Regions from separate parts of the Brochothrix campestris genome, predicted to be linked through region 2. Evidence: a T-box and tRNA genes for the amino acid it is inferred to sense, from the RefSeq annotation. Region 2 holds a T-box; the other holds one or more tRNA genes.
The links. A T-box is a leader RNA that pairs with one kind of tRNA and senses whether it is charged. The one in region 2 lies ahead of ACJYYY_RS04590 (valine--tRNA ligase), so its partner is inferred to be a tRNA-Val.
Positions count from the first base shown of each region.

Region 1: it has a tRNA-Val gene. The T-box ahead of ACJYYY_RS04590 (valine--tRNA ligase) is inferred to sense a tRNA for this amino acid. The anticodon was not compared.

Region 1 covers NZ_CP175511.1:1,979,926-1,995,886, reverse strand. Annotated here, with positions in the region: gene ACJYYY_RS09935 (Gfo/Idh/MocA family protein) at 1-436, opposite strand, end outside; gene ACJYYY_RS09930 (YceI family protein) at 671-1,207, shown strand; gene ACJYYY_RS09925 (response regulator transcription factor) at 1,356-1,994, shown strand; gene pssA (CDP-diacylglycerol--serine O-phosphatidyltransferase) at 2,161-2,682, shown strand; gene asd (archaetidylserine decarboxylase) at 2,726-3,526, shown strand; gene ACJYYY_RS09910 (DJ-1 family glyoxalase III) at 3,498-4,049, shown strand; gene ACJYYY_RS09905 (pyruvate oxidase) at 4,312-6,042, shown strand; gene ACJYYY_RS09900 (TetR/AcrR family transcriptional regulator) at 6,378-6,974, shown strand; gene ACJYYY_RS09895 (MATE family efflux transporter) at 6,971-8,296, shown strand; gene ACJYYY_RS09890 (hypothetical protein) at 8,370-8,543, opposite strand; gene ACJYYY_RS09885 (hypothetical protein) at 8,648-8,989, shown strand; gene ACJYYY_RS09880 (NAD(P)-dependent oxidoreductase) at 9,011-9,961, shown strand; gene ACJYYY_RS09875 (GNAT family N-acetyltransferase) at 9,976-10,464, opposite strand; tRNA gene ACJYYY_RS09870 (tRNA-Glu) at 10,658-10,729, shown strand; tRNA gene ACJYYY_RS09865 (tRNA-Val) at 10,751-10,823, shown strand; tRNA gene ACJYYY_RS09860 (tRNA-Tyr) at 10,866-10,946, shown strand; tRNA gene ACJYYY_RS09855 (tRNA-Gln) at 10,956-11,030, shown strand; tRNA gene ACJYYY_RS09850 (tRNA-Lys) at 11,037-11,109, shown strand; gene cdaA (diadenylate cyclase CdaA) at 11,259-12,065, shown strand; gene ACJYYY_RS09840 (YbbR-like domain-containing protein) at 12,062-13,183, shown strand; gene glmM (phosphoglucosamine mutase) at 13,226-14,575, shown strand; gene deoB (phosphopentomutase) at 14,739-15,923, shown strand.
Region 2 covers NZ_CP175511.1:900,747-916,707, reverse strand. Annotated here, with positions in the region: gene minD (septum site-determining protein MinD) at 1-661, opposite strand, end outside; gene ACJYYY_RS04630 (septum site-determining protein MinC) at 664-1,347, opposite strand; gene mreD (rod shape-determining protein MreD) at 1,378-1,929, opposite strand; gene mreC (rod shape-determining protein MreC) at 1,946-2,797, opposite strand; gene ACJYYY_RS04615 (rod shape-determining protein) at 2,882-3,898, opposite strand; gene radC (RadC family protein) at 4,280-4,942, opposite strand; gene ACJYYY_RS04605 (A24 family peptidase) at 4,923-5,594, opposite strand; gene ACJYYY_RS04600 (ISL3 family transposase) at 5,802-6,554, shown strand; gene ACJYYY_RS04595 (folylpolyglutamate synthase/dihydrofolate synthase family protein) at 6,817-8,109, opposite strand; gene ACJYYY_RS04590 (valine--tRNA ligase) at 8,127-10,763, opposite strand; T-box leader at 10,812-11,027, opposite strand; gene hemL (glutamate-1-semialdehyde 2,1-aminomutase) at 11,114-12,409, opposite strand; gene yihA (ribosome biogenesis GTP-binding protein YihA/YsxC) at 12,423-13,004, opposite strand; gene clpX (ATP-dependent Clp protease ATP-binding subunit ClpX) at 13,102-14,352, opposite strand; gene tig (trigger factor) at 14,604-15,884, opposite strand.

The DNA.
Region 1 (15,961 bases), 1.1 Mb from region 2:
CTTCAATTTCAGGGCTGTTACCGAGTAAGTCTTTGACGACTTTAAAGTTTTCTTCATGGATATGTCTTGCAGCTTCAAAGATAAAGACGCCATTTTCTTTCGCGATTTTTTGAGCTGTTACGACTTCAGCCGCGGTTGGAAAAATTGGTTTTTCAACGACAATATTTTTTTTTGCCTGTAATAAGGCAATCGCTTGTTGAAAATGAAGGCTGTTCGGTGAGGCAATATAGACGGTGCTAAAACGATCATCTCCTAAAAAGGCGTTCCAGTTTGTTTCAATCGGTACGAAAGCAAGTTCTTCAGCTGTTAAGAAGTGTTCTGCTTTTTCAACCGAACGGGAGTAAAGCACCGTTAAGTCCCATTCATTCGTGGCTTGTGCTGATTTGATAAACTGACCTGATATCATACTTGTGCCAATCACTGCATAGTTAATCATTCAAACTCCCTCATTTCCTATTTTATTTAAGAATATCATATAATTAGTGAAAAAGCGCTGTCATTTGAGCTGTGCAAGGGAATTTTTTTAATAGATGATTGATTTTGTAGTAGATAGGGTAAGTTATATAAGAAAACGAATAAAAGTTACTTAAAATAACTTGATTACAAAAAGTAAGTGTGGTAAAGTATAAATAGAAGTTAAGCGAAACCAACTATTAGGAGGAAATGAAAAATGACAAACAAAACATATAAATTAGATGCAGCCCATTCTTCAATCGATTTTCAAGTGAAACACATGATGATTTCAAAGGTTAAAGGTACGTTCCAAACTTTTTCAGCCGAGTTAAATATGGACGTAACTGATTTGACGACTGCTGATATTAAATTTACAATTCAAGCAGATAGTATTAAAACCAAACAAGAAGCACGAGATGAGCATCTTAAGAGTGCCGACTTCTTTAATGTTGAAAACAATCCAACGATTGATTTTGTCGCAACAACTATTACGAAAACAGCTGAAGATGAATACAAAATGATAGGTGACTTAACCCTAGTTGGCGTCACTAAACCAATCAGCTTTGATGTTGAATTTGCAGGTCAAAGTAAAAATCCAATGGATGGTTCAATTGTGGCTGGTTTTTCAGCAGATGCAAAAATCAGCCGTAAAGCATTCGGAATTGAGTATAATGCTGCACTTGAAACAGGTGGTGTTTTAATCGGGGATGAGATTAAAATCTCGGTGGAACTTGAAGTGATTGCAGAGCGTTAAAGGTAAGAGATTGATAAAAAATAAGGAAAGCACTCATGGGAGTGCTTTCTTTATTTTTTTATAAAATACTGGTAAACTAGTTTATGATATGAAAAAAAGGGAATTGGATACAGATGGAAGAAAGATTGTTTTAAAGGGAGGCTCATAGATGATATATATTGAATTAAGGGGACGTAATATTTTTTGCGAAGGCTTAAAGACAATGTTAGCGAACGTTGAACATGTTATTATTCAAGAAAATGATAACAAGACAGCTGACTATGAAAATTATAAAACATGTACACCTATACCGCTTAAACTATGTATTATCGATGCGGAGTATAACGACTATAAACATACTGTATACACAGATTTTAAAACGAGGTATTTATTATTTTCAGAGTCATTTAATTCACGAGCGTGCAGTAAAAAAATTAAAGGCTTCTTATCTTATAGTGTATGTGAAGAACATTTGACGGCTGCCATTCAAGCTGTGCTGAATAACGAGACTTACATCGATCCGTTTTTTGCCGCGAATGTGATTGATATTAAGGCAGAGCGAGGTATTAATGGAGCCTCTCGTTATAAGTTAACGACGCGAGAAACAGAAGTTTTACAGTTGATTATCAAACGTGAGAATAATCAACGAATTGCTCAATTTTTAGGTTTAAGTGAGAATACGGTTAAAAATCACGTGAGCCATATTCTCCAAAAAATGAATGTCAAAAGTCGCAATCAAGTGCTGTTGAAATTAAATGCAACGATGCAACAGGCAGTTGAAAAGCAGAGTAACGTCTATTCCATCTAAGCGACAGACAATCTTTGCGAAGATGGGATTGTGACAGAGAAAGATAAAAGAGCCGGAAACAGTTGTTATGTTTTGGGTTCTTTTAATGTTTTCTAACTAGTAATAGGTAGGAAAGTAAAACATAAAGGTATATAATGAAACTGAGAATAGAAAGGAGGGAACAACGATGAAGTATATTCCTTCAATCCTTACAATTAGTAACTTTTTGGCCGGATTTTTTGCCATTTTAGTAGCAAGTCAATCCTATATTTTTTATGCGGTCGTGTTGATTTTAATCGGGATGTTATGCGATTGTTTTGATGGATACTCTGCGAGACGATTGAATTCTAGTTCCACCATAGGTAAAGAGCTTGATTCATTGGCGGATGTTGTGACTTTTGGGGTTGCGCCAATGGTAATTCATCTTACAGTTAACGGGTTGCATTTTTGGACATTAGTCAGCACAGTCGTCTATTTGATTTGCAGTATTGTGCGACTGGCCCGTTTTAATGTCAGTCAATCCGGGCTTAATTATTTTATCGGTTTACCCGTTCCAGCAGCGGCGTTGACAACGTTATTAATTGTCCAAATATTACCGGTCTTTTTAGGTGGTATTATTATAATCTTCCTTGGCTTTTTAATGGTTAGTCAAATTCAAGTCAGAAAATTAGGTCATTCAAAAGAAGATGTTGAAATAGAAGAGGTGTAAATTACGTGTTGTGATGCTACAGCCTTATTTAGGAGTTAAACATATGAAGAAAGTGCAAGTAATGATTATGAGAATATTAGCGTTACGATTAGTATCAGCACCTTTGAAAAGATTCACATGTTCTCGATTAAGCAAGCCGTTGATTAAACTGTTTGCTAAAAAATATCGGATAAATCAAGCTGAAATGACAGCGAAAGTCTCATCTTATCAAACGCTTGCCGCCTTTTTCGCCCGACCGATTAATCTGAAAAAGAGACCGTTAGCTGCCACTGATTGGGTATCTCCAGTAGATGGTTTTATTCAACAGTCTGGTATCATTACAGCTGAGCAAACATTTGAAGTTAAGGGGACGACCTATCAATTAAAGGAATTACTAGGTGAATCAGTTGCCGCTACAGTTGGCGGTGGGGGCAGTTTTATCATTTTATATTTAAGTCCAAGTCAATATCATCGCTATCATTCTCCGATAGCAGGGGCGATTCGTCGTGTGGGGGAACTAGGACGTACGAGTTTTCCCGTCAATGAGTGGGGCATGACTAATATTTCACAATTGTATGCTAAAAATCACCGGGTAGTCTATCGAATTGGTGAGGATACATTATTGGTAGCGGTCGGTGCGTTGAATATTAATTCAATTGTCGATACTTTTTCTGGAAAAGAAATTGAAAAAGGCGCCGAATTGGGTTATTTCAACTTCGGATCGACGGTGGTGATACTTTCGCCTGCTAAGAAGATCGATTTTTCCAAGAAGAAAACAGGTGATTTTATCGCCGTTCGTAGTAGCTTAGGTAACTACAAAGAAAGGATGATTGCAGATGACGAAAATATTAGTACTACTGGCTGATGGTTTTGAAGAAATTGAGGCGATTGCAGCGATAGATCTCTTTAGACGTGTGGATATCGAAGTGGTAACAGCTGCGGTCAACAATCAACTTGCGGTTCGAGGTGCTCATGACATTATTGTTGAGGCCGATTGTCTTATGAATGATGTGGCTAACACCGTTTATGATTGTCTTTACTTACCCGGAGGTGGTAAAGGCGCCGAAACGTTACGTGATAATGCTGTTGTACAACAGATAATTAAAAAACATTATTCGTCGAAAAAGTTAATTTCAGCAATTTGTGCGGCACCAATTGCACTTGAAAAAGCAGGTATTTTAGAGGGGCATACGGTGACGAGTTTTCCGGCAGTCAAACAAGATATAACGACTCCGTTATATTCAGATAACAACGTTGTTATATCAGATGCAATCATCACCTCACGTGCTGCTGGGACAACGATTGAACTTGCATTAGCGGTTGTTGAGCGACTCTGTGATCAAAAGACGGCAACTGCATTGGCGTCATCCATTTTACATGGGAAATAATGATTTACAAGGAAACGACAGCCTACAGAGCTGTCGTTTTTTTGTTCATTAAAACCGCTGATTTCGTGTTATAGTATAGGTTTGATTAGTTATTAAGTACTTGCAAAAGGTGAAAAAAATTGTTGAATTTCTGACACATTATGTTAATATTGGTATTGCATTCAAGGAATGATAAAAATGTAAATCTGTTTGTTTGATAAAGAAGAGCAGAACAAACAGCACTACGCGTAAGCGTCAGTGAAACCAAGGAGGATATAATATAATGGGAAAAATCAATGCCGGTTCAGCAGTAGTAAACGTCCTTAAAAACTGGGACATCGACCATGTTTATGGTTTACCAGGTGATTCAATCGATAACATCGTTGATGCCTTGCAAAAAGAGCAAGATTCAATCAAATTTATCCATGTTCGTCACGAAGAAGTTGCATCACTTGCAGCAGCGTCTTACACAAAATTAACTGGTAAAATCGGTGTCGCTTTATCAATCGGTGGACCAGGTGCATTACACCTTTTAAACGGTATGTATGATGCGAAAATGGACAAAGTACCTCAATTAGTACTTGTTGGTCAAATTCCAAGTAAATTTGCTAACACTGATTACTTCCAAGAAGTCGACACAGCAGCAATCTTTGATGACTGTGCTGTCTTCAATAAAGAAATTACTCGTCCTGAACAATTACCAATCGTTGTCGATCAAGCGATTCGTGCAGCTTACGAAAAACGTGGCGTTGCGGTTGTTATTATTCCTGATGATGTGCCTAAAAACATGATTGCTGATACAGTTGAACGTCTTGATGCACCAAAACAACCAACTCGTACAGGCTTAAACGTTGCTGATTTAGAAGCTGCAGTTGATTTAATCAATGCTGCTAAAAAACCAACAATGCTTATCGGTACTGGTACTAAAAAAGCCAAAGCTGAAGTAACTGCTTTCGCTGAAAAAATGGGTATTGTTGTAATGTCAACATTACCAGGTAAAGGTATCATGGCTGATATGCACCCTAACTACGTTGGTAACATTGGTCAAATCGGAACTAAGCCTGCTTTCGAAGCAATGCAAGAATCAGATTTATTAATCTTAGCAGGTACTGATTACCCATTCCGTAAATACTTACCGGCTAAAGCTAAATGTATCCAAATCGAAATCGACGCAACTCGTATTGGTAAACGCCATGCGGCAACTGTTGGTATCGTTGGTGATGCTAAAGAAGCATTAGCATACTTAACAACTCACGCTAAAGAAGTGAAAGATCGTCCATTCTTGAAAGCATGTAACAAAAACATGCAAACATGGTGGAAATGGATGGATGAGCACATGGACAAAACAACGTCTCCAATCGCTCCTCAAGCCGTTATCAAACAAATGCAACGTATTGCTGACGAAGACGCTGTCTTCTCAATCGACGTCGGTACATCAACTGTTTGGAGTACACGTTACTTGAAATTAGGTCATAAAAATGACTTCTTAATCTCTGCTTGGTTAGGTACAATGGGTTGTGCACTTCCTGGCGCAATTGCTTCAAACATGGCGGATTCTAAACGTCAAGTTATCTCATTACAAGGTGACGGCGCGTTTGCAATGGTTATGCAAGATTTTGCAACGGCAGTACATTACAACTTGCCAATGATCAACGTGGTGTTAAGCAACCAACAATTATCATTCATTAAATATGAACAACAAGCACAAGGTCAATTAAACTACGGTATCGATCACTCTGACATCGACTTCGCTAAATTTGCTGAAGCGTGTGGCGGAAAAGGTTATCGCGTTACTAAATTCGAAGAACTTGAAGCTGCCTTTACTGCGGCTAAAGCAGATAACTGCCCAGTTATCATCGATGTTGTGACTGACCAAAATGCAGCGCCATTACCAGGTAAAATCGTAATGGACGAAGCAAAAGGTTTCGCTCGTTTTGAAATCCGTACAGCATTAGAAGAAAAAAGAATTGCACAATTACCACCACTAAAAGATATCATGCGTCAATTCTTCTAGGATCTAATCAAGTCTTATCACCTCGTAAATGAAGACTGTTTAGACTTTGTTTACAATCTGAGCCCTCCAACATTGTTGGAGGGTTTTTTGCGGGAATAAGTAGCCAAATAGTTCTCTTTTGATGTTAGATTATGTTAAAGTTATCTTTTTTTAGCTCAGAAGCTAGCAAGGGATGAGTTGCAGTTCTGCTATTTGCGGAGTTGGGTGAGCTGATTTCACTTTCAAAGTTTCAGTTCTACTAGCGTACTTTCATTTTTTTTCTGCTTTAGTTGACTTATTATTCTCACTCAACTAAACTGAACAAATGGTCAGTTTTTTCGCGAGGAGGAATGAAAATGATGAAGGTAACTAAAAAACAATTGATTTTCACTGCAGCGCAGCATCTGTTTAGTGAAAAAGGCTATAATGATACCTCTTTACAGCTGATTGCTGAAGCGGTCGGTACAACTCGTAGTAACATATTGTATCATTACGAAAGTAAAGGACACTTATTCGAGATAGTCTTAAAACAGTGGGAAGAGCAGTGGTATAAAAGTTGGCATGTCATCAGAGATACCATCACGAAACCAAGTGAACAGTTAATGGCTTATTTTAAGGCCTTTATCTACGAAGATTTACGTCACCCTTTACGAAAAGCGTTAGATGAATATTTACTTGAAATCAATGGGCAGAAAGAAGAACGTGAACGCTGGGTTGCCTCTGATCGGGCAGCGTTTGAGCTCATTTTACGCAACGGTATGATGCAAGGAGTGTTTCGTATTAATCCAGCCGCGATTCGTGTCCAAGTTGATGTGTTGGTTGGTTTTATTTACGGCGTATCGGATACAATGGAGAATAAGACTGAAGCTGAATTGTTGGCGGCCGTTAACTTTTTTTTGAAGATGTATTTGCTAACAATCACAACAGGATTTTCTGAGGAGGTAAACAGATGAGTAGTTTAGCAGCAATCAAACATAAGCACCCCTTGCTCGTGTTTGCCAAATATGCGATTCCATCGATGTTGGGCATGATGTTGATGGCGGTTAATGTAGTAATGGACGGTGTCTTTGTGGGGCATGCTCTTGGTGCGACCGCTTTGGCGGCTGTCAACATCGTTATTCCTGTCTATAGTTTTTATGTGGCAATGTCACTATGGATTGGTGTTGGTGCAACGACACGCTATTCGAGGGCGATGGGGGCAGGAGATACGCAAACGGCACGGCGAATTTTCACTCAGGCGGTAATGCTCTTGCTTGCCGTATCGGTGGTTGTGAGTACTGTGCTTGGCATGTTTGGTGATAAATTACTTACGATGCTCGGTGCAAATGCAGAGATCACACCGATGGCAGCTGAATATTTACATATCTTTTTATTGTTTGGTTTTGTATTAACATTAGAGAATATGCTCAGCTTGTTTGTTCGGAATGATGGCTCGCCGGTTCTGGCGATGGTTGCGTTAATTATGACGGCGATTGTTAATATTATTTTGAACTATTACTTTTTATTTGTATTAAATTGGGGCATTATGGCAGCCGCGCTCGGTTTGATTATCTCAGCAGCAGTTGGTATCTTAGTGATGCTGACGCATTTTCTGCATAAAAATAATAATCTGAAGTTGACCTTCTCATTTGGTAACGTTTGGTATTTCAAAAGTTTCTTTTATATTGGCTTTCCGAGTTTCTTAGCGGAGATGGGGATTTCGGTCTTTACGATTGCCTATAATATCGCAATTGTTAGTGTGGCTGGAACGATGGGAGCGGCTGCTTTTTCAATCGTGAATTACACACATAGCATCGCATTGCTGCTGTTTTTAGGGTTGAGTTCAGCAACACAGCCGTTGATTTCTTATTATCAAGGCGCTAAGATGCCAAAGCAACAGTGGCAAATTGTTAAATACGGGATTGTTTCGTCGTTGGTAATCGGCGTGTTAATTATTGCTGTTGGTCGAGTGTTTACCACGCAGATTATTGGCTTGTTCGGTCAGTTCACACCGGAATTAATCGCCTTAGCGACTGAAAGTATTCGTTTGTTCTTTATTGCCTATCTCTTTATGGGAACGAATTTTGTGCTGATAACATTTATGCAAACGAGTGGACGCGTGAATTTCGCTATTTTCATTACCGCAATTCGTGAATTTGTCTTAGTCGTGCTCTTTTTGGTTATTTTAACACCACTGTTTGGTACGAGTGGTGTTTGGTTAGCTGTACCCGTTGCAGAAGGGATTATTTGCTTGTTGCTATGTGTTTATCTGTTGCAAGAAAAGCGACAACACTAAAAAAGTGTCTCCCTCGATGAGGGGACACTTTTTTAGTTAGTCAATATATCAGATGGAACGATTACTGTTCATGTTAAAAATAGCGATTTGTTCTCTTAGGTTGCTGCTTAAACAATAAGATGGTACCAATGATGAATAGACAAAATCCTACAACACAAACGATGAGGCCCGTGATGTGTGAAATGCTAAACGAAATTGAGATGGCGGCAAGACCAATGATTAAAGATAGAATGCCCAACCATTTCATACGACTCCCTCCTCTTAGACAGGTTTGAACTGCTTATCTTGATGTTGTCATACCCATAATCATAAGGTATATACCGATAATTGTCAAACTGAGAGGCAACGCATTTGCTATCAGTGTTTAAGGTGACTTATAATGAAGCTTATAAAGAAAAAGGGGTGGATAATATGCGCGTAACTGAAGCGGCACAACAATTTTTAACGCCGATTTTAGCGGCTTATCCTGAATTAAATACAATTTGTCTATTTGATAACAGCTGTGAATGTGGCAATGAAGAACATCATCAAGGTCATCATCATTTTGCTTTATCACTTGAAACACCGTTAGCTGATGATCACATTGAAAAAATCAATGATCAGCTTAATGTGGCTTGGTCAGCTAACCTAAGTGAGCGGATGGTGGGTGTTGTGATTGATTACAACGAGACAGGATTATTTATTCAAGAGTAGTCATGAGGGGAGCGTGGGTAGATGAAAGAGATCATTGTTTATCAGCCAATCCCATTGGCATTGCTAGAGCAGTTAAAGAGGACGTTTAAGGTTACATATGTGCCTAACTATCGCACAAGTGAACGTGAGCAGTTTGAGGCGGCTTTACCGACTGTTCAAGGGCTGTTGGGTGCGGGTCTTTTTATCAGCGAGGCAGAACTGGCAAAAATGCCACAATTAGAAGTGGTGAGTCAAACGATTGCCGGTTTTGATACGTTGGTTGTGGAGGACTTTGTTGCACGAGGGGTGATGATAACAAATGCGGCAGATGCTTTAACTGACACGGTGGCCGATTTGACACTGGCACTTACGTTAGCCGTGGCACGCCAATTACCAGCTGTGGATCGTGCCATCCGCAGGGACGAGTGGTTCAAGGGACCGTTAGATACAGCAGAAGGACTCTACGGCACAGATGTATACGGTAAAACAATCGGTATCATTGGGTTAGGGCGAATTGGCACAGCCGTGGCAAAACGGGCGCATGCTGGTTTTGGAATGAAAGTCATTTATCACACGCGTTCTCACCATTTGGAGGCTGAACAATTATATGATGCTGTCTATTATGCTGACTTAGCGGGCTTACTTTCGACCGCGTATTTTGTCATAATGTTAGCACCTTATAATGATGAAACCCATCAGTTGATGAATGAGACTGCCTTTAAAACAATGAAGAAGTCGGCTTATTTTATCAATGTCGGTCGAGGGAAAACCGTCGATGAAACGGCTTTAATTAAGGCGTTGCAACAAGGCGAATTAGCAGGTGCTGCACTCGATGTGTTCGAACAAGAACCGATTGCCGCCAATCATCCCTTACTACAGTTGCCTCAAGTCGTTGTATCAGCGCATATGGGATCGGCCACTGCGGCGTCAAGAGCGCGGATGATCAGTGATGCGGTGACTAATTTGACGGCTGCGTTGCGAGACACCGCCTAACAAAATAGTGTAGGTTAATCCGTAATAAAATAGCTTAATAAATAATCATCGACATAATGACCAGCGATAAAAAATTCATCCTTTAAAATCCCTTCGATTACGAAATGATGTTTTTTATAAAAGCTGAGAGCTTGTGGATTTGTTGCTAAAGCACGTAATGTAATTTTACGGTAGTTATGTTGCTTCGCATACGTTTTAATGTGTTGCATTAAGGCGGAACCAACGCCTTGATGTTGCGCATCGTTTGCGATTGCAATGCTCATGCTTAATGTATGGTTACTAGCGGGTAAGGCTGTCGCGTGATGATACTGGACGATACCAAGAACCGTTTGATGAGCGAGAGCGACGAATTGCGTGCCGACCGGGTAATATTGTTGATAATCAGCCACAGAAGCATAAAATACCTGGCTAGGTGTATTCGTTTGATTCCACACGCTATTTTCGATGGCTATCAGTTGGGGATAGTCGCTTTGTTTGATGGGACGAATTTGTAAATGTGACATAAAAATCACTCCTTTAATAAAAATAGTATATCAAAAAGAGGAAATAAACTGTAGAAAAGATAGTGATAAAGCCGTTTATAAAAATAAAAAGATTTTTTTGTAAAAAGTTTGTTGAAAAGGGTTTACAAATGCTTCGATTCTTTATATAATAGATTTTGTGTTAAGGAAACAACATACCAGTTTTTAACAGTCAGGCCCGTTGGTCAAGCGGTTAAGACACCGCCCTTTCACGGCGGTATCACGGGTTCGAATCCCGTACGGGTCATTACTATAGAGATATAGTTGAGGGGGTTTAGCTCAGCTGGGAGAGCATCTGCCTTACAAGCAGAGGGTCGGCGGTTCGAGCCCGTCAACCCCCATATGTTTTCGTAATTAGAAAGCATCGTAGAACAACTCAATATGGAGGAGTAGCGAAGTGGCTAAACGCGACGGACTGTAAATCCGTTCCTTAGGGTTCAGTGGTTCGAATCCACTCTCCTCCACTCTTATAATGGGGTGTAGCCAAGCGGTAAGGCAATGGATTTTGATTCCATCATGCGTAGGTTCGATCCCTGCCACCCCAGCCATTATAAGAGCCGTTAGCTCAGTTGGTAGAGCATCTGACTTTTAATCAGAGGGTCGCTGGTTCGAGCCCAGCACGGCTCATAACAAGTATCTCGGCAATAGCTGAGGTATTTTTTTGTGTTTAAAATGAAGTCTGAAGGTTGTCAGCCGTAAAAAACAGCGAGGTATGATATACTAGAGTTGGTTTTTAATCAGTTGTAGGTAGACTAACAGAAATTGGAGGAAGGCTTATGTTGCTATCACATTTACCGGGTGTTGCGGGAATTATTGATATAATTGTCGTCTGGTTTGTGATTTATAAAATCATCTTACTTGTGCGTGGCACAAAAGCTGTACAATTACTCAAAGGGATTCTCATTATTGTTATTGTGAAGTTACTAAGTAACTTTTTTGACTTGAAAACGATTGAATGGCTCGTCGACCAAGCGTTGACTTGGGGCTTTTTAGCCTTTATTATTATTTTTCAACCGGAATTACGTCGCGCATTAGAACAAATGGGACGCGGTAACATTTTTGGTCGCAAGCGCAGTCAGGCTGAAAAAGAACGGTTGAATTTAATTGGCTCAATTGAAAATGCAGTGGCTTACATGGCAAAACGTCGGATTGGTGCATTGATTTCAATTGAACGCACAACCGGATTAGATGATTATGTTGAAACGGGCATCTCAATGGACGCTAACATTTCAGAACAGCTCTTAATTAATATCTTTATTCCAAACACGCCACTACATGATGGTGCTGTTATTATTCAGCAAAATAAAATTGCGGCAGCAGCTGGTTATTTACCACTGTCAGAAAGTCCCTTGATTTCTAAATCGTTAGGAACTCGTCATCGGGCAGCGATGGGGATTAGTGAGGTGACCGATGCTTTAACCGTTATCGTCTCAGAAGAAACAGGTGGTATTTCGACAACGATGGACGGTGAGATGCAACAGGAATTAAGTGTGGCGGACTTGCGCCACTATTTAGAACGCACGTTTGAAGCACCAACTAAAGAGTCGTTTTGGAAGTTTCCGAAAAGGGGGCGAAAAAAATGATTGATCGTATTTTATCGAGTCGATGGGCATTGCGAGTTTTAGCACTGGTGTTAACACTCGTCTTGTATAGTGTCACGACCGATACAGCCAAAGAAACGGACAGTTCTTTATCTTTATTAGGAAATGATACCGAAGTAATTACCGACGTGCCTGTAGAGGTAATTAACGACTCCAAAGATGTTGTTGTTTCAGGTGTGCCTGAGGCTGTGACCATGAAGGTGACGGGGTCACGTAACGTTATTAAAGCGATGGAACAACAAGGTGATTTTAAAGTGGAAGTTAACTTGCATAATGCATCAGTTGGGACGCAAGTTGTGAAGCTGGAAGCGAAAGATTTACCAGAAGGCATCAAAGCTGTGATTACCCCTAAAGAAGTGACTGTCACGATTCAAGAAAAAATTACGAAAGAGTTTATTGTTGAACCAGAACTATCGTCTGGTTTAGTTGCGGCGGGCTTTAAAGCAGGCACGCCAACGACGGATGTGTCAACAATCAAGGTAACCGGACCACGAGATACGATTCTCAACATTACGACCGTAAAGGCGAAGGTTACTGCTGAAAGAGCTTTAACTGAAACAACAACAATCAAAACAAATGTGACCGTACTCGACAATAATTACAATAAAATAACTAATGTAGAATTAAATAAAACGACAGTGGAAGTCACTGTGCCGGTATCACAGTCGGGAAAAAGCGTTCCGATTAAACTAATACAAAAAGGCATTCCGAAAGATAATGTAACAATTGCGAGTTTAAATGCTAATATCAGTGAGGTAACGCTTGAAGGTGATGCGAAAGTGTTGGATGAAATCGATGTGATCGAAGTACCGGTTGATGTCAGCGATGTCACAGGAACCATCATAAAAAAAATCGAATTAACAGTGCCTGCTAAAACAACTTTAATCTCGTCACCAGTCATTAATGTGACAATTAGTACCGGCCAAAAAGTTAAGACAGTCAAACAAAATAAAAAAACGACTGTCGAAAAGAAGGACACATCTAACAACGAAGTAACCAGTGAGAGTGAATTGTTTTCCTCGAACGAAAAAGCAACAAGTGACTCAACTGAAGTAGAAAATACAGATGCTGATGTAACAGAAGATACAACAGAAGAGTAGTTGACTGATTATATGAGCAAAATTGAAGGAGCGAAAAAGAAAATGGGTAAATATTTTGGAACAGATGGTGTACGTGGTGTCGCAAATAAAGAGTTAACACCGGAGCTTGTATTTAAATTAGGACGTTTTGGCGGTTATGTGTTAACACAACATTCAGCTACGAAACATCCGCGCGTGCTCGTTGCTCGTGATACACGTATTTCAGGTGTGTTACTTGAACAAGCATTAATTGCTGGTCTCATCTCAGTGGGCTGTGAAGTCATGCGTCTCGGTGTCATTTCAACACCAGGTGTGGCTTACTTAACACGTGTCCAAGAAGCAGCAGCGAGTGTAATGATTTCGGCCTCGCACAATCCCGTACAAGATAATGGCATTAAATTCTTTGGACCAGATGGTTTTAAATTGAGTGATGAGGATGAGTTGGAGATTGAACGTTTATTAGATGAACCAACAGACAACCTCCCGCGTCCAAGTGATGATGGTCTTGGATCAGTCGAAGATTTTTATGAAGGTTCAGCCAAATACATTCAATTTTTACGTTCGTGTGCAAGTGAGAACTTAACAGGGATGAAAATTGCGATTGATATGGCGAATGGGGCAACAAGCCAATTAGCAAACCGTTTATTCGCTGACCTCGATGCAGATATTTGTACGATGGCTTCAACACCAAATGGTTTAAACATTAATGATGGTGTCGGTTCAACGCATCCGGAAGCGTTGGCGCGCTTTGTAGTTGATAACGAAGCTGACCTTGGCGTTGCCTTCGATGGTGATGGTGATCGTATTATTGCAGTTGATGAAAAAGGTAATATCGTTGATGGTGACCAAATTATGTTTGTGATGGGTAAATACTTGTCTGAAAAAGGGTTATTGAAAAATAACACAATCGTTTCGACGGTCATGAGTAACCTCGGTTTTCACCGTGGTCTTGAAGCCGCAGGTATTAACGATGTGATGACTAAGGTTGGTGACCGTTATGTTGTTGCTGAAATGCGCGAAAACAACTTTAACTTTGGTGGTGAGCAATCAGGACACATTGTGTTGCTTGACCATAATACAACCGGAGATGGGATGTTAGTGGCTGTTAAATTAGCTGATATTTTAAACCAATCAGGTAAGAAAATGTCTGACTTAGCAGGCGAAATGGATAAATACCCACAAACGCTCATTAACGTGCGTGTCACAGATAAACACCACGTGACTGATAATGAGAAGGTTGCGGCTGTTATTGCCGAAGTCGAAGAGCTGATGGGCGATAAAGGCCGTGTGCTTGTAAGACCTTCAGGAACAGAACCATTAGTGCGTGTAATGGTTGAAGCGGCCAGTGAAGAAGACTGCGTTAATTACTGTGAACGAATCGTTGCAGTTGTTAAAGACGAAATGAGTCTTTAAGATATAAAAAATCAGAAGAACAGGGCGGAAGATGAAACTTTCGAACTGTTCTTTTTTTGACAAATACAAGTTAGAAAGTGGGTTGTTCTCGCTTTCATTCGCCTGATGCACATAGTATAATTATCACGAAAGAAAGAGTCATATCAGAGAGGGAGTTTTTGTAATGAGTGAAAAATTCAAACGGATACATGTAATTGTAATGGATTCAGTCGGTATTGGTGAGGCGCCAGATGCCGCTCAATTTGGCGATTTTGATGTCGACACATTAGGGCATATCGCACGTGAGAAAAAGGGCTTGAATTTACCTAATTTAGCAAAACTCGGGTTATCAAATATCAAACAAATAGAAGGTGTGCCTCAAACAGACACACCCTTAGGTTATTATACAAAAATGCAAGAAACATCGGCTGGTAAAGATACGATGACCGGTCACTGGGAAATTATGGGACTTTTTATTGATACACCGTTCCGCGTGTTTGAAAATGGTTTTCCCGCCGAATTAATCGGAAAAATCGAGGCGTTTTCTGGGCGGAAAGTTATTGGGAATAAACCTGCGAGTGGGACTGAAATATTAGAAGAACTCGGTGAAGAACAGTTGCAGACAGGAGCTTTAATTGTGTATACCTCAGCAGATTCAGTATTACAAATTGCTGCACATGAAGAAGTTATTCCGTTGGACGAACTATATCGTATTTGTGAGTACTGTCGTGAAATCACACGTGAAGATCCATACATGCTCGGTCGAATTATTGCACGTCCCTACTTAGGGACATCAGCGGCAGATTTTACTCGTACGCCAAACCGTCACGATTATGCGCTGAAACCATTTGATAAAACAGTAATGGATCACGTGAAAGACGGTGGTTTAGATGTGGTAGCAATCGGTAAAATTGCAGATATTTTTGATGGTGAAGGTGTGACAAAAGCGATTCGGACGCAGTCAAATATGGATGGGATGGATAAGTTTGTTGACGTGTTAAAATCCGACTTCCACGGCATGAGTTTCTTAAACCTAGTCGATTTTGATGCGGTCTATGGTCATCGTCGCAACCCCATTGGTTATGGGGATGCATTAGAAGCATTTGATGCCCGCTTACCAGAAGTGTTTGCCAACTTAGCTGAGGATGACTTGCTTATTATTACAGCCGATCATGGTAATGATCCGACCTATAAAGGGACTGATCATACCCGTGAGTATGTGCCATTGCTCGTTTACTCAAAAGCGCTTAAAGAAGCGGGTGAGTTGCCATTACGCGGGACGTTTGCTGATTTAGGCGCAACGGTAGCTGCCAATTTTACTGTTAAAATGCCTGATTATGGTACAAGTTTCTTGCCAGAATTAAATTAACCCCGAATTGAACTATACCAATTATAGTAAACTAACAT
Region 2 (15,961 bases):
ACACAACCGGTTGCCCGTTATTTGACGACTCAATCACAGCCTCATCATCCAAAATAATGCCTAATAAATCAATCGCTAAATGCGACGTAATGTCTTCTACCGCCATTGAACGCCCATCTTCAACCATATTGACACGAATACGATTAATAATCAGTTTCGGGGCAGGGAATTCCTTTTGCTCCAAAAGGCCGATGATACGATCTGCATCACGAACAGACGAAATTTCTGGCGTTGCAACAACAATCGCACGATCAGCTCCGGCAATTGCATTTTTAAATCCTTGTTCAATTCCTGCTGGGCAATCTAAAATAATATAATCATAATCGTCGCGGATACTATCCACTAACGATTTCATCTCTTCACCTGTAATTGCATCTTTATCTGAATTTTGTGCGGCTGGTAGCAAAAAGAGCTTACCATCAAATCGTTTATCCTTCACTAATGCTTGGTGTAACTTACAGCGTCCTGTGACAACATCAACGATATCATACACAATTCGGTTCTCTAAACCTAGAATAACGTCTAAATTCCGCAGACCGATATCCATATCAATTAGACAGACCTTTTTACCCTGTAATGCCAGTGCTGTTCCTATATTAGCGGAGGTTGTTGATTTACCGACGCCACCTTTACCAGATGTAATTACTATAGCCTCTCCCACAATTAGCGTCCCCCTTTTTCAGCTGCAAAAATCGACTTTGTATCAGCGTATTGATCCAATGCTTCGATTGTTATATTATTCTCTTTATCTAAGTATGCAATCGATAAGCGTGTAGCAATTGTTAGTGCTTCTTCCTTATCGATTGTTCGTACACTAGAAGCAATTCTTAACTGCGCAGGATATTGGAAACACCCGATGATAACAGCCTTCATGTTACCATTTTTACCCGCATGTATCGTTCCTTTGACTTGCCCCATCACAAACGCGTGTTCAACGACTTCTACATGACCGCCAGGATTTATTTCTCCGACAATAAGCATATGCGCTCCTGATTCAACCAGTTGTCCTGATCGGATTAAGCGCGATAATGGCAATACCTCATCTTCATGTTTCCATTTTTCCGCGGCATTATTAGTCATCACGTTCGTTCGTATTTTACTCACAATCAAATCACTTTTATCATGGATAACGCGAATGATTTTTTCTTGGAATTCTTTTGATAAAATGCGATAGCCTGTTTCAACAGTCACCGGTGTCCGTTTGACTGTCTCGTTGATTTGTTTATTCGGTCTCTTTTCTAACAGGTCATTCAATTCTTTGAAAAGTGTATTATAGCCTGATTCATCCGATAATTGTATGACAATGCCATCCTTAGTCCCTTTTAACTGAACTGCTTTTTTTTCCATCTTTTGACCCCCTAGAAATTTATGAGTGAATTACAATTTAACCTGTGTCGCTGAAATCCCCTTGTTTTCTCGTTGCCATCGTTTGAGTAGCATTGTAAACGGAAAATAAACAATTAAAAAATATGCCATATTGAATAATAAGGTTGTTGTTAATCGTGATGTAACATACGGTAAAAAGGCAATTGAGACACTTTTCAAACTTGAGAATATCAAGTAAGCTCCAAATTCACTAACGGCAACGCCAAAAATAGACACAAGTAACACCATTAGAAAGGATCCTTGTAAATAGTGTAACAATTTCCCACTGATGTAGACAACTACCGGAAATACTGCAAAGTACACGCCGATAATGCCAATGTTATAAACATCATAAATCAATCCAAGAATTAACGCGTATACAAGCACTTGGTTACGAGGTATATACGCCACCATCATAATAAGCATGACAATAATAAAATGAGGAATGTATTTCGTTGCCCCATAAAAAAGCGTGTGCGCAAAATAAAAGCTGACTGTATTTTCTAAAATAAAACACAGTCCCATTATGATGGGAAGTAGTATTCTTGCAGGTATTTTTTTCATACTAAGCACTCCTCACCTATGACTCAGTATCAATCGTTCTTTTTGCAACGAGTACTGTATCAAAGTCATATAAATCTGCCTCAGTTTTTATATTTGCTGTTTGTGATAAACCAAACTGATCATTTTCGACACTTTCAATTTCACCGACAAGTAGACCACCTGGAAAACGACCACCGTAACCTGTTGTCACTACTTTTTGACCTTTTTTGAATTTTTGATCAATCGGTAATTGTGTCAATTGTATCGTGTTTTCTTCTTTATTATAGCCACTAACAATACCATACGCCTTTTTATTCTCACCTAACTGCACCGCCGCACTAATGCGTGTGCGCGAGTCTGATGAGCTTAACAATTCAACAGACGATGATTTTGCGCTGACTGATTTAATTTTACCGACCAATCCTTTGCCAGTTGTAACAGCCATATTAGGCTTAATACCATCTAAAGAACCCTTATTGATTGTTACTTGATCGAACCAACCATCAGGGTCACGCGAAATAACTAAACCGGAAATCGGTTCAAATTCTGATAGTGTTTTTTTGACATCAGACTGGTTTTTCAAGTCCTTATTTTCTCGTTTTAACGTTACCACATCACTTTGAAGTTGGCCCAACTGTTCGACTTGCTCTTTTAGTGATTTGTTTTCTTCATAGGTTGAAGTTAAATCTCTTACACCATCAAAGAGACCAACAACAAAATTGACCGGTTTAGAGATGATATTCGAGGCAAACCCCACAACATCATACACAAACAATTCTGGTAAAGAGGCATTCTCACGGTCGCGTGAGGTAAAACCAACCAGACTTACAAATAACACTACTGCTACAAGTAGTATTAATAAACGTTTATTTAAGAAAAAACGTGGCATAGTACCAACACCTCAACATATTTAATTTTATCGCGTTATAAAGAATGAATAAGACAGTCATGTACACTGTCTTATTCATTCTGACTATCTACCTTTTTTTGCGTTTTTGAACAAGTTAATGTTATCTAATGATTTACCTGTCCCAACTGCTACACAGTCTAATGGGTCTTCAGCAATCACAACAGGCATGTTTGTTTCTTCGGAAATCAAACGGTCGATATTGTGTAATAAAGCACCCCCACCTGTCAAGACAATACCTCGATCCATAATATCGGCAGCCAATTCTGGCGGAGTACTCTCTAAAGTTGTTTTAACAGCATCAATTACTTGCATCACTGAATCGTGTAAAGCCGTGCAAATTTCTTGAGCAGTAATCTCGATTGTTTTAGGCAGCCCTGTTACAAGGTCTCGTCCGCGAATATCAGTTGTTTGTTTTTCTAAACCTTCTGGATTTGCTGAACCAATTTCCATTTTAATTGCTTCGGCAGTACGTTCACCAATGAGGAGATTATATGTTTTACGGATGTAGTTGACGATTGCTTCATCGAGCTTATCACCAGCGGTACGTTCTGAGACAGCAGTTACAATACCTCCAAGTGAAATAATTGCCACTTCTGTCGTACCACCACCAATGTCTACTACCATACTACCTGTTGGTTCCCAAACTGGTAAGCCCGCACCAATCGCTGCCGCAAACGGTTCCTCGATTGTATAAGCATCACGTGCTCCCGCTTGACGCGTTGCATCTATGACAGCTCGTTCCTCAACGCCTGTTACACCAACGGGAATACAAATCATCACGTGTGGTTTGCCAAGACCCATGCCTTTATTCAATTTATCAATGTAATATTTCATCATCGCCGCGGTAATATCGTAATCAGCAATAACACCATCTTTCATTGGACGAATCGCGACAATATTTCCTGGTGTACGACCAATCATATTGCGAGCATCACTACCGACCGCTACGATTTGACCTGAATCTTTATTGATTGCTACGACAGATGGTTCGCGTAAAACAATCCCTTTTCCTTTTGCATAGACTAATGTATTCGCGGTTCCTAAATCGATACCGATATCTTTACTCCCAAAACTAAACATTTTCCAGACTCCTTTTTTAATGGTAATTTTTATAGTTATCTAATTTACATTTATGAAATGATTAACGTGCTCATTGTTACCGTCACTACTTAATTCATTATATCATACCTTCAGCCAATGACTGTGGCAGACCATGTATAGCGCCTCTTTTCTGATGAAATAGACAGACTGCTGAGACATTTAAAGATAGGACAATTATCAATCATTAAGACAACCTCCGCGCTATCTTAATTATTTTAACATAGCCTTAACTCTTTTTAAATGAATTGTGTGTTAAAAGCTGAATAAATAACCGCATAACCCTCGTTTCAGCTTATTTTCAACAAAATTAGAACACTCGTTCCTTTAATTGCTACTGTTACTATCTTCATTCGCAATCAGTTAATAGTCACCGCGACTAAAACTATAAAAATCACCATCACCAATAATGATATGATCGACTAATCGCACGCCAAGCAGTTCACCACTCTCACGCAAGCGTTTTGTTGCGCTTATATCGGCCTTAGACGGCCTAATATCACCCGATGGATGGTTATGAAAGCAAATAACATTAGCCGCATTATAGTGCAACGCTTTTAAAAACACTTCACGTGGTGAAATTAATACCTCATTTAAACCACCGATATAGAGCGTTTCGCTGTGAATAAACTGATGTTTACTATCTAAATACATACAAATGAAATGTTCTTGCGTCAAATAGCGCATTTTTGGCAAGACGATTCCGACTGCTTCTTCTGGCGATTCAATCGATTGCTTATGCACAAACGATTCAACTGCTAAACGTTTGCCCATTTCGAGCATTGCTAGTATTTGGGTCGCTTTAACTGGACCGATACCTTCTATGGTCATCAATTCTTTATGAGAGGCCTGTTGTAAGTGACTGAGCGTTTCATACTGCCGTAGAACATTTGTTGCTAATTGATAAACCGAATGTTTAACTGTACCTGTCTGCAAGATAATCGCTAATAATTCTTGCGTGGATAATTGTTCTGCCCCATACGCGATTAAACGCTCACGTGGTTGTTCAACTAGCGAATCCACCATCAAAAACACCTCCTGTCATAATAAAATAAGCCATGCTAATAAACGGCACAAAGGGAATCGGCTGACGTTGGCGTTTGAGCATTGTCCACACGAGACCAAGTGCTGCTGCTAAGCCGATTAACCAAATAAATTGTAATGGTGGCACTCCCCACCCTAAGGCTAAAAACAAACAAATATCACCACTACCAATCGCACGGTTAGCACTCAGCCACAGCAACAAACAAACTGCCCCATTAATAACGAAAACTGCTATTACAGCTGTACCATGTAAACTAACCAATAATAACGCCAAAAAAATCACCATTGGGAGCGGAACATGGTAACTCTGCCAATCGACAAACGAGAGCCAAATTAACACAAGATAGACACTGCCTTGAACAATTGCACTGACACTCATATCAAAACCAATTGGAACCAGAACAGCAACAACAACCAATTCACTCAATGGGTAAACCCATTTTAGTGGTTGCTGACAACAAACAGAGCGTCCGCGTAAAGCGCAGAAACTAACGATTGGTATGAGTTGCCACCACTGTAGGATTGAACCACAGTCATCACAGCGTGAACGTCGACGCCATAAGGTATTTTCCGTTGCATAAGCCGTGGCACTCCAATAAATAAACGAACTCAACACATAACCGAGAATAATCATGGCGACTCCTTTTTTCTTTTAAGTATAGCAACAATCAGTGCCTGTGTTATAACTGATTCTCGCGCTTTGACACTGCTAGACTGGCCATAATGCACGCATATTCGTTAAGCACTCCGTCTCTTTAAGCCAAACTAAAAAACCCTCCAAAAAAGAACCTTTTTGGAGGGTTAACAATTATTTCGGTTCTATAATTTATGGTGTTGGTGAATTTTCACTGATGCGAAAAAATATGAAATCATTGATATCCTCCCATCTAGAAGATTACATCATCTCAGAGATTACTTTTCAAATTATTCATCTGAAGCGAGAGCTTCTGTAAAAACGATTGTCATCGATATGAACGCCCCTTACGGGTCTTTAATTAAAGAGGTGTTCTCAAATGCAGATACCATCATCGATCGTTTTCATTTGTCCCAATTAGTAACACGTTCCCTTAATCAAACACGCATTAAACTCATGAACCGTTATGATACTTCAAACTCAGAAGATAAAAAGATTTATCGTAAACTCAAAGCGTATTGGAAATTACTTCTCAAAAACAAAACAGACTTAAGCGATTTTGATTATCGCTATCATCGTTTATTTAACGGACAAAAAAGTTCGAGAGGAATCATCGATTACTTTATGACACTGGATGTTGAATTCAAAGAAACGTACGAACTAGCACAGCAATTACTGATTGCGCTACAACACAAAAATTTCCCTGCTTACCAATCACTGATTCAGACTAAAAAACCTTTCGTTTCTTCACAACTGAAACGCAGTTTAAAAATATTAAACAAGCATTTACTTGCAATCGAAAATAGCTTTAAATACAAGGATTCCAACGGGCATTTAGGAGGGATCAATAACAAAATAAAAGTGATTAAACGGATTTCGTTTGGTTACCGTAACTTTTCAAATTTCAGAAACAGGATTCTACTCGGATTCAATCATAAACGCATCGCTCCCAACTCGTAATTAATTGACTCTTTTACTGTCTTTTAATACGCGAGAGCCTCAATAATAAACGTGCAGCGTCATGACGTTTGTGAAGGCGACTCTAGCGGGAAAAGTGGCAGCTGAATACCCCCCAGCGGAGCGCGGAGGATGAAGCGTCACCCGCAGAAAGCGTCCTTCACATTAGGAATGACTACAAAAAAAGCAGCTACCAAAAAAGGTAGCTGCAAAAATGACTTATTTTACTAAATTTTGAATAACAACACTATTTGACATAGAGCCCTTATTTCAACGCCAATAAATACGCCCGTACTTCTGCGATAAAATACAGTGACCCTGTCACTGCAATGACGGTATCATCAGCAGTTGCTTCTTCAATGAAGGTAGTCAGCGTCTGACGCCAATCCGCTGCATGCGGCAGTGCAAATTGCGTGGCCTTCGTTTGTAGCTGACTAGCTGTCATTGCCCGTGGATAATCAAAAGTCGTTAAGGTCACCGTGGTGCTTGATAGCGTTAATAAACGCGCCAACATCGTATCCAGTGGTTTGTCAGTTAAGGCTGAGAAAAGCACCTGTTTCGGTTGTGAAGGGTACATTTTAGCCAGTGTGTCGACAAAAGTCGTCATCCCCTCATTATTATGCGCGCCATCTAACACAATCGTTGGCTGGTGGTGCACCGTTTCAAACCGACCGGGCCATTTTGTTGTGGCAAGCCCTACTCGTATTACGGCTTCGGTCACATGTGGATAAAGCGGTTGTAATAACAGCAACGCTTGTATCGCCACCGCTGCATTACGCAACTGATGATCTCCTACTAAACCGACAACGACATCTCTGTAGACGTCATCGGTCGTTTTAAAAGTTAAACGATTGTCAGTTACCTGTTCGATTGTATAAGCCTGACCCACCTCGTAATAGGGCGCAGACTGTTCGAGTGCCCACTGACGAAACAATGGCTGCAACTCAGCCTGTGTCACTCCAGAAACGACCGGACGATTCGGTTTGATGATACCGGCTTTCTCCGAGGCGATTTTGGCGAGGGTATCTCCTAAAATGCCAATGTGATCCATCCCGATTGTTGTAATAACACTCAGTATCGGATCAATCACATTAGTACTATCTAAGCGGCCGCCAAGTCCGACTTCAACGATGCCAATATCAATCGAGTGCATCGTCGCAAAATAATCGAAGAACATCGCTGTAATCACTTCAAATTCAGTCGGTTCACCATAAGGCGACGTCGCCATCGCCTCAACAATCGGGCGTATTTTTGTAATCAATGCTACCAGTTCGTCATCACTGATTGGTTGCCCATTGACGCTGATGCGCTCATTGAACGTTTCAATGTAAGGCGAGGTAAAGGTACCAACTTCATAACCTGCCGCTTGTAAGGTTGTGCGCAAATACGCAACGGTTGACCCCTTACCGTTCGTTCCCGCAACATGGACCCAACGATTTTTCTGTTCAGGATGCCCGAGTTGCGCAAGCAGATAAGTCATCCGTTCAAGTCCTGGTTTAATACCGAGGCGTAAACGTGAGTGGATCCACGCGATTGCGTCGTCGTACTGTGTCGTCATCTGCTTCAGTCCTTTGACTATAGGTTAGCTAACTCTGCGATGCGTTGTTCAACAAGCGCATGTTTTTCTAAATAATCTTGTTCTTTGGCACGTTCAACAGCCACAACCTCGTCTGGCGCATTAGCGACAAAACGTTCGTTGTTCAGTTTTCCTTGCACACGAGCCACTTCTTTTTTCAATTTATCGAGTTCTTTAGCTAAACGTTCCGTTTCAGCTGCAACATCAATTAAACCTTGCAATGGCAAGTAAATTTCAGCGCCTGTGACAACAGCGGTCATTACTTGTGCGGGCACGTCTAATTCCGTATCAATTGTTAATGTTTCGGGATTACAAAAACGCTCAATGTATGATTTATTTTCGACTAATAACGCTTTTACTGCTGGCGTTTTCGCTTTAATCATCATTGTAATCGGACGGCTTAAGGGCGTGTTCACTTCTGTACGAATGGTTCGAACCGCACGAATTACTTCCACGTATAATTTCATCGCTTCAGCCGCTTGCTCGTTGTTCAACTCAACACGTACAGTTGGCCATGCAGCAGTAACAATCGATTCGCCTTCTGTCGGTAATTGTTGCCAAATTTCTTCGGTTACAAATGGCATGAATGGGTGTAGCAAACGTAAAATATTATCCAATACGTAAGCTAAGACCGCTTTCGTTGTTGCTTTAGCGGCTTCATTTTCACCGTAAAGTGTAATTTTACTAATTTCGATGTACCAATCACAGTAGTCATCCCAAATGAAGTTATTTAATTGACGACCAACTTCACCGTATTCATAACGGTCCGCTAACTCCGTTACACGTTCGATTGTTTCGTTTAAACGCGTGAGTATCCATTGATCACTAACATCTGTTACGTTGCTTAAATCGATGTCTTTCGCTTCAAGACCGTCGATGTTCATCATTACAAAACGTGAGGCGTTCCAAATTTTGTTGATGAAGTTCCAGGTTGCTTCAACTTTTTCGTAGCTGAAACGTAAATCTTGACCTGGCGATGTGCCGGTTGTTAAGAAGTAACGCAATGAATCGGCACCGTATTTATTAATGACTTCAATCGGATCAACACCATTACCGAGTGATTTCGACATTTTGCGACCTTCTTCGTCACGAACCAAGCCGTGAATCAGTGCATCTTCAAACGGACGGCGACCGGTAAATTCAACCGATTGGAAAATCATCCGTGATACCCAGAAAGCGATGATATCGTAACCCGTTACAAGGACATTCGTCGGGAAGTAACGTTTGAACATTTCTGCGTCTTCGTCTGGCCAGCCCATTGTTGAAAACGGCCACAAAGCAGATGAGAACCACGTATCTAAGACATCGTTATCCTGTGTCCAGCCTTCGCCTGCAGGAGCTTCCATCCCAACATGTACCTCACCAGCTTCGTTATACCAAGCTGGGATGCGGTGACCCCACCATAATTGACGTGAAATACACCAGTCGTGAATGTTTTCCATCCAACGTGTGTACTGGTTATCGAAACGATCAGGCACAAAATTAACTTTGTCGTCTGATTTTTGTAAGTCAAGTGCTTGCTCAGCTAATGGCCCCATTTTAACGAACCATTGTTTTGATAAGTACGGCTCAACCACTGCATCAGTACGTTCAGAGTGACCAACTGAATGAGGATGATCTTCGATTTTAACGACTAAGTCTAATGCTTCAAAGTCTTTAATAATCGCTTTACGACAGTCAAATCGATCCATGCCATTATATTTGCCTGCTTTTTCGTTCATTGTGCCATCTTCGTTCATTACGATAATACGTGGCAAGTCATGACGGTTACCAACCTCAAAGTCGTTTGGATCATGTGCCGGTGTAATTTTAACGACACCTGAACCAAATTCACGTTCAACATACTCGTCGGCAATGATTGGAATTTCACGGCCGATAATCGGTAATGTAATCGTTTTGCCGATGTATTGTGCATAACGTTCGTCGTCAGGGTGAACAGCAACCGCTGTATCACCAGGAATTGTTTCGGGACGAGTAGTCGCAACTTCTAAGAAACCTGACCCGTCTGTTAACGGGTATTTTAAGTGATAGAAGTGACCGTTTATGTCTTTATGAATAACTTCGATATCAGAAAGTGCTGTTTGAGCCGCTGGATCCCAGTTAATGATGCGTTCACCTCGGTAAATCAACCCTTTTTCGTACAACGTGACAAACACATTGTTGACCGCTTTGTTCAAGCCTTCATCAAGTGTGAAACGTTCTTTTGAATAATCAAGTCCTAAGCCCATGCTTGCCCATTGTTCACGAATGTGACCGGCATATTCTTCTTTCCAGTCCCAAACTTGCTCAACAAATTTTTCACGGCCTAAATCATAGCGTGAAATACCTTCTTCACGTAATTTAGCCTCTACTTTTGCCTGCGTTGCAATACCCGCATGATCCATCCCTGGTAACCAAAGTACATCGTAGCCTTGCATCCGTTTTTGGCGGGTAATAATATCTTGTAAAGTCGTATCCCAAGCGTGACCTAAGTGCAATTTACCTGTTACGTTTGGCGGTGGAATTACAACGCTAAACGGTTGTTTAGCCTCGTCTCCTGTTGCTTCGAAAAAGCCTTTTTTTACCCACCAGTCATAACGGCCGGCTTCGATTGCTTGTGGATCATATTTTGTTGCTAACGGTTCTTTGTTTGTCATTGTAATCATCCCTTTCTGTCCATATAAAAAATGCCCCATTCATCCTCAAAAAAGGACGAAAAGAGCATTCCGCGGTACCACCTTTATACTTCCCCCTTAGAGGAAAGCACTTCATTTACGTAACGGCTCGCACCGGCTTTTTTTACTATGAATTCAAAAAAGCAACTCAGAGGCTACGTTCAACCAAGGATTAGAGAAACTTGCAGCAGCCGTTTCCTCTCTGAACTAATCACTTGATTTACTCTTCCTCATCATCGTTATTGGCAGTATTTAAGTTTCGTTTATTGTAGCATTTCACAGCGACATTCGTCAATGGTTCACCCTCATATCGTCAACACGTGTGCCAGTACTTACTTTTGCAAGATGGCAAAGGTATCTTCCATCGCATTCAAGGTCGCATCAATCTCAACATCGGTGTGGGCCGTCGAAATAAACAAGCCTTCAAACTGCGATGGCGGCAAGTATATGCCACGATCGCTCATTTCACGATAATAGTCACTAAAGCGCGTCAAGTTAGAGCGATTCACATCATTAAAGTTATGAATCGGTCCATCAGCGAAGAAGAAACCAAACATCGAGCCCGCACGGTTAACCGTTACGGGAATCTGATGGGCGCGCCCAATCGTTTCGATACCCGTTGTTAATTTATCAATGATGCGATTAAATTCCGCATACACTGCCGGTGTTAGCTGTTCGAGTGTTGCCACCCCCGCAGTCATCGCTAACGGATTACCCGATAGCGTACCTGCTTGATAGATGTTCCCTGCTGGCGCAACCTGTTCCATGATTGCTCGCGGACCGGCATAAGCCCCTACCGGCATGCCGCCACCGATGACCTTACCTAAACAAGTTAGGTCTGGCGTCACACCGAAATGGCCTTGGGCACATTGTAATCCCACACGGAAACCGGTCATCACTTCGTCAAAAATCAGTAACGCATCATAACGATGTGTTAGGCTACGCAAGCCTTCCAAATAACCTGCAATCGGCGGTACAACACCCATATTACCTGCGACTGGTTCAACAATCAGCGCGGCAACTTGTTGTGGATGTTGTTTTAATACTGCTTCAACAGCCGCTAAATCATTGTAAGGGACTGTGATTGTATCCGCAACAGTACCCTTTGTAACACCCGGCGAATCAGGTAAACCTAAGGTAGCCACACCCGATCCCGCCTTAATTAAGAGCGAGTCGCCATGACCATGGTAACTACCGATACATTTAATGATGAGGTCACGACCAGTGTAGCCTCGCGCTAAACGCAGTGCGCTCATCGTTGCCTCGGTGCCCGAGTTAACAAAGCGGACAGACTCCGCAGATGGTACCCGTTTGATAACTTCATCAGTTAATGCGAGTTCGCTCAAATGATTTGCACCAAAACTCATGCCTTTGGCTGTCATTGCTTGCACGTCTTGAACGACCCGCGGATTGGCATGACCTAAAATAAGTGGCCCCCATGATAAAACATAATCGATGTATTTATTGCCATCGATATCATATAAATAAGCCCCTTCGCCGCGATCGATGTACACCGGTTCGGTATCAACTGAATTAAAGGCTCGCACCGGACTACTCACACCACCTGGCATTTTGGTAACAGCGCTTTTAAACGCGTGTTGTGACTTGCTAATATTACGTTTCGGCATGATGATTCACTCCTTACATGAATTTCTCGATGATTTTCCACGCTTGGTCTTTTCCTAGACCACTTTCAGATGAGAAGGTAACAATATTATCATCGGCGTCGAATTTGAGTGTTTCTTTGATTTCTTTAATGCTTTTTTGCCAGCGCCCCTTCGGAATCTTATCCGATTTAGTCGCGATTACAATGACACGAATATCATGATGTTTTAAAAATTGATACATTGCCACGTCATCACTTGACGGTTTATGGCGCATGTCAACAATTTGAATAACTGCTTTTAGCGGTGGTCGGTCGGTCATATATGTTTCCATCATCACGCCCCATTTGGCACGCTCACTCTTTGAGATTTTAGCATAACCATAGCCTGGTACATCGACAAAGATTAGTTTTTGTTCCACTTCATAAAAATTTAGTGTCTGTGTTTTCCCTGGCTTAGATGAAATACGTGCCATTGCTTTACGTTGTAACATACGGTTTATAAATGATGATTTACCGACGTTCGAACGACCAGCTAAGGCGAATTCTGGCAACTGCCCTTTTGGGTATTGCTCTGGTCTAACAGCCGAGATTAATAGTTCTACTTGATTTACTTTCATCGTCTCGCTCCTTAAAAAAACTACCTTGGCTATAGCACAAGGTAGTTAGCTTATTTACTTGCTCATTTTATATTATACACTAGCAACTGCGGTTGTGCTATGCCATTGCAATTTCAGAGCCGTCTTTCAAGCTTAATAACGGTTGTTCTTCGCCGTTGACAACAGCTGCTGTAATCTTACATTTCGTCACATCTTCACGGGTTGGCACTTCGTACATCACATCTAACATAATATGCTCGATGATTGAACGGAGACCACGTGCACCGGTGCGTCGCTCAATCGCCAGTAAGGCAATCGCGCTAAGTGCATCAGTTGTAAATTCAAGTTCAACGTCATCTAATTCTAATAAACGTTGGTATTGTTTCACTAACGCATTTTTAGGTTCTGTTAAAATTGAAATTAAAGCCGGTTCATCTAACAACTCGAGTGAGGCCATTACTGGTAATCGACCGATAAATTCGGGAATCAAACCGAATTTCAAGAGATCTTCTGGCACTACTTTTTGCATCAATGATTCATCTTCATTGATTGTGTTGTTCTCTTTGCCAAAACCAATCACTTTTTCACCTAAACGATTACGAACGATGCCTTCAATGCCATCAAATGCACCACCAACGATAAAGAGGATTTTGCTCGTATCAATTTGAATAAATTCTTGATTCGGATGTTTTCGTCCACCTTGAGGAGGTACACTTGCAACTGTACCTTCTAAAATTTTAAGCAAGGCTTGTTGAACACCTTCACCAGAAACATCACGTGTAATTGAGGTATTCTCTGATTTACGGGCAACCTTATCGATTTCATCGATGTAAATAATCCCTTTTTCTGCACGTTCGACATCAAAATCAGCTGCTTGAATCAGTTTCAAGAGAATGTTTTCGACATCTTCACCGACATAACCAGCTTCAGTTAAACTGGTTGCATCTGCGATTGCAAATGGTACATCGAGTACGCGCGCTAATGTTTGTGCCAATAATGTTTTACCACTACCTGTTGGCCCGATTAAGCAAATATTACTTTTTTGCAATTCAACATCGCCTTCGGCTTGTGACGCAGTTGCTTGAATGCGTTTGTAATGGTTGTATACCGCGACTGATAACGCACGCTTAGCACGATCTTGGCCGATGACATACTCATCTAAGGTTGAACGAAGTTCACTTGGTTTTGGTAACTCTTCAAAGATGGGTGCTTGTACAGCATCCAATTCTTCTGTGATAATTTCATTGCATAAATCGACACATTCATCACAAATGTAAACGCCTGGCCCTGCAATTAATTTTTTGACCTCATCTTGTGATTTGCCACAGAATGAGCATTTTAACTGGCTTTTTTCATCGAATTTTGACACGAACGTCACTCCTTAAATCAACTCGTACATTAAGATAACAACTGCCCTTATCCCGCTCCCGAATATGCTTATATTTCTATATTTACTATACTCATTGCACCCTCAAGTTGCAACTAAAACACTTACACAGATTATATCTTATTATTTTTTTCTAGGACGCTCTCAAAATTGACAAAAAAACACCTTGCAAGAAGCTTATGATAAACAACTTCTTACAAAGTGCTAGTTTAATTGAGCGTTGTCAGTATAACTTAAGCTTCTACTGAACTTTCAACTACAAATTTAACTGCTTTACGGATTTGTAAATCTTCAGTAACAGTTGTTAAATCGCCTAATGCCATACGAACTGTTGCTGCGTCCATTTTGTACATTTCAGCTAAACGATCAACTTCTGTGTTAATTTCTTCTTCAGTTACTTCGATGTTTTCTGCTTTAGCGATTGCATCTAACACTAAGTTAGTTTTAACGCGACCAGCAGCGTCAGTAGCCATTTGTTCATCTAATGCTTCTTCAGTTTGACCAGTGAATTGGAAGTAAAGTTCAGTTGTTAAACCTTGGGCTTCGATATCTTGAGTGAATTGTTTTTTCAACATTTCTTTTTCTTGTTCGATCATTACAGCAGGCACGTCAACTTCTGCGTTTTCAACAGCTTGACCTAATGCTTGGTTTTCTTTTGCTTGAACAGCTTTAGTTGCTTTATCTTCAGCTAAACGTGCTTTAACTTTTTCAGTTAATTCAGCAAGTGTTTCCACTTCGTTGTCGATGTCTTTAGCTAATTCGTCATCTAATTCTGGAACTTCTTTTGTTTTAACTTCGTGGATAGCTACTTTGAATTCAACAGCTTTACCAGCTAAGTCTTCTGCTTGGTAATCTTCTGGGAAAGTTACGTTAACAACAACGTTTTCTTCAGCTTTTTTACCTTCTAATTGTTCTTCGAATCCTGGGATGAATGAACCTGAACCTAATTCTAATGAATAGTTCTCAGATTTTCCACCTTCGAATTGTTCGCCATCTAAGTATCCGTCAAAGTCGATTACAACTGTATCGCCTTTTTCAGCAGCGCCTTCTTTTAATACTAATTCAGCTTGATGACCTTGTAAGTGAGTTAACTCATGTTTAACATCTTCATCAGATACTTCAACGTCAGCTTTATCTACTTTAAGACCTTTGTAATCGCCTAATTTAACTTCTGGTTTAACAGTTACAACTGCTGAGATAACCCAGTCAGAATCTGCTTCGATTTTTTCGATGTCGATGTTTGGAGAAGCAACTGGGTTGATTCCTGTTTCATCGATTGCTGCAGGATAAACTGTTGGTAATAATACGTCTAATGCATCGTTGAATAATGATGCTTCACCGTACATTTGGTTAAACATTTGACGAGGTAATTTACCTTTACGGAAACCTTTTGGTGCCAATGTTTTACGAACTTTTTTGAACGCTTCATCTAAAGCTACTTTTACTTCCGCTTGCGGAATAGTGATTGTTAATTTACCTTCGTTACCTTCTAATTTTTCCCATTGTGCTGTCATTATATAATTCCCTCCAAAATAATGAACGTTTTTAAAGTACTAACGTTCGATATATGTTATTTGTTTTTTAATTTCAA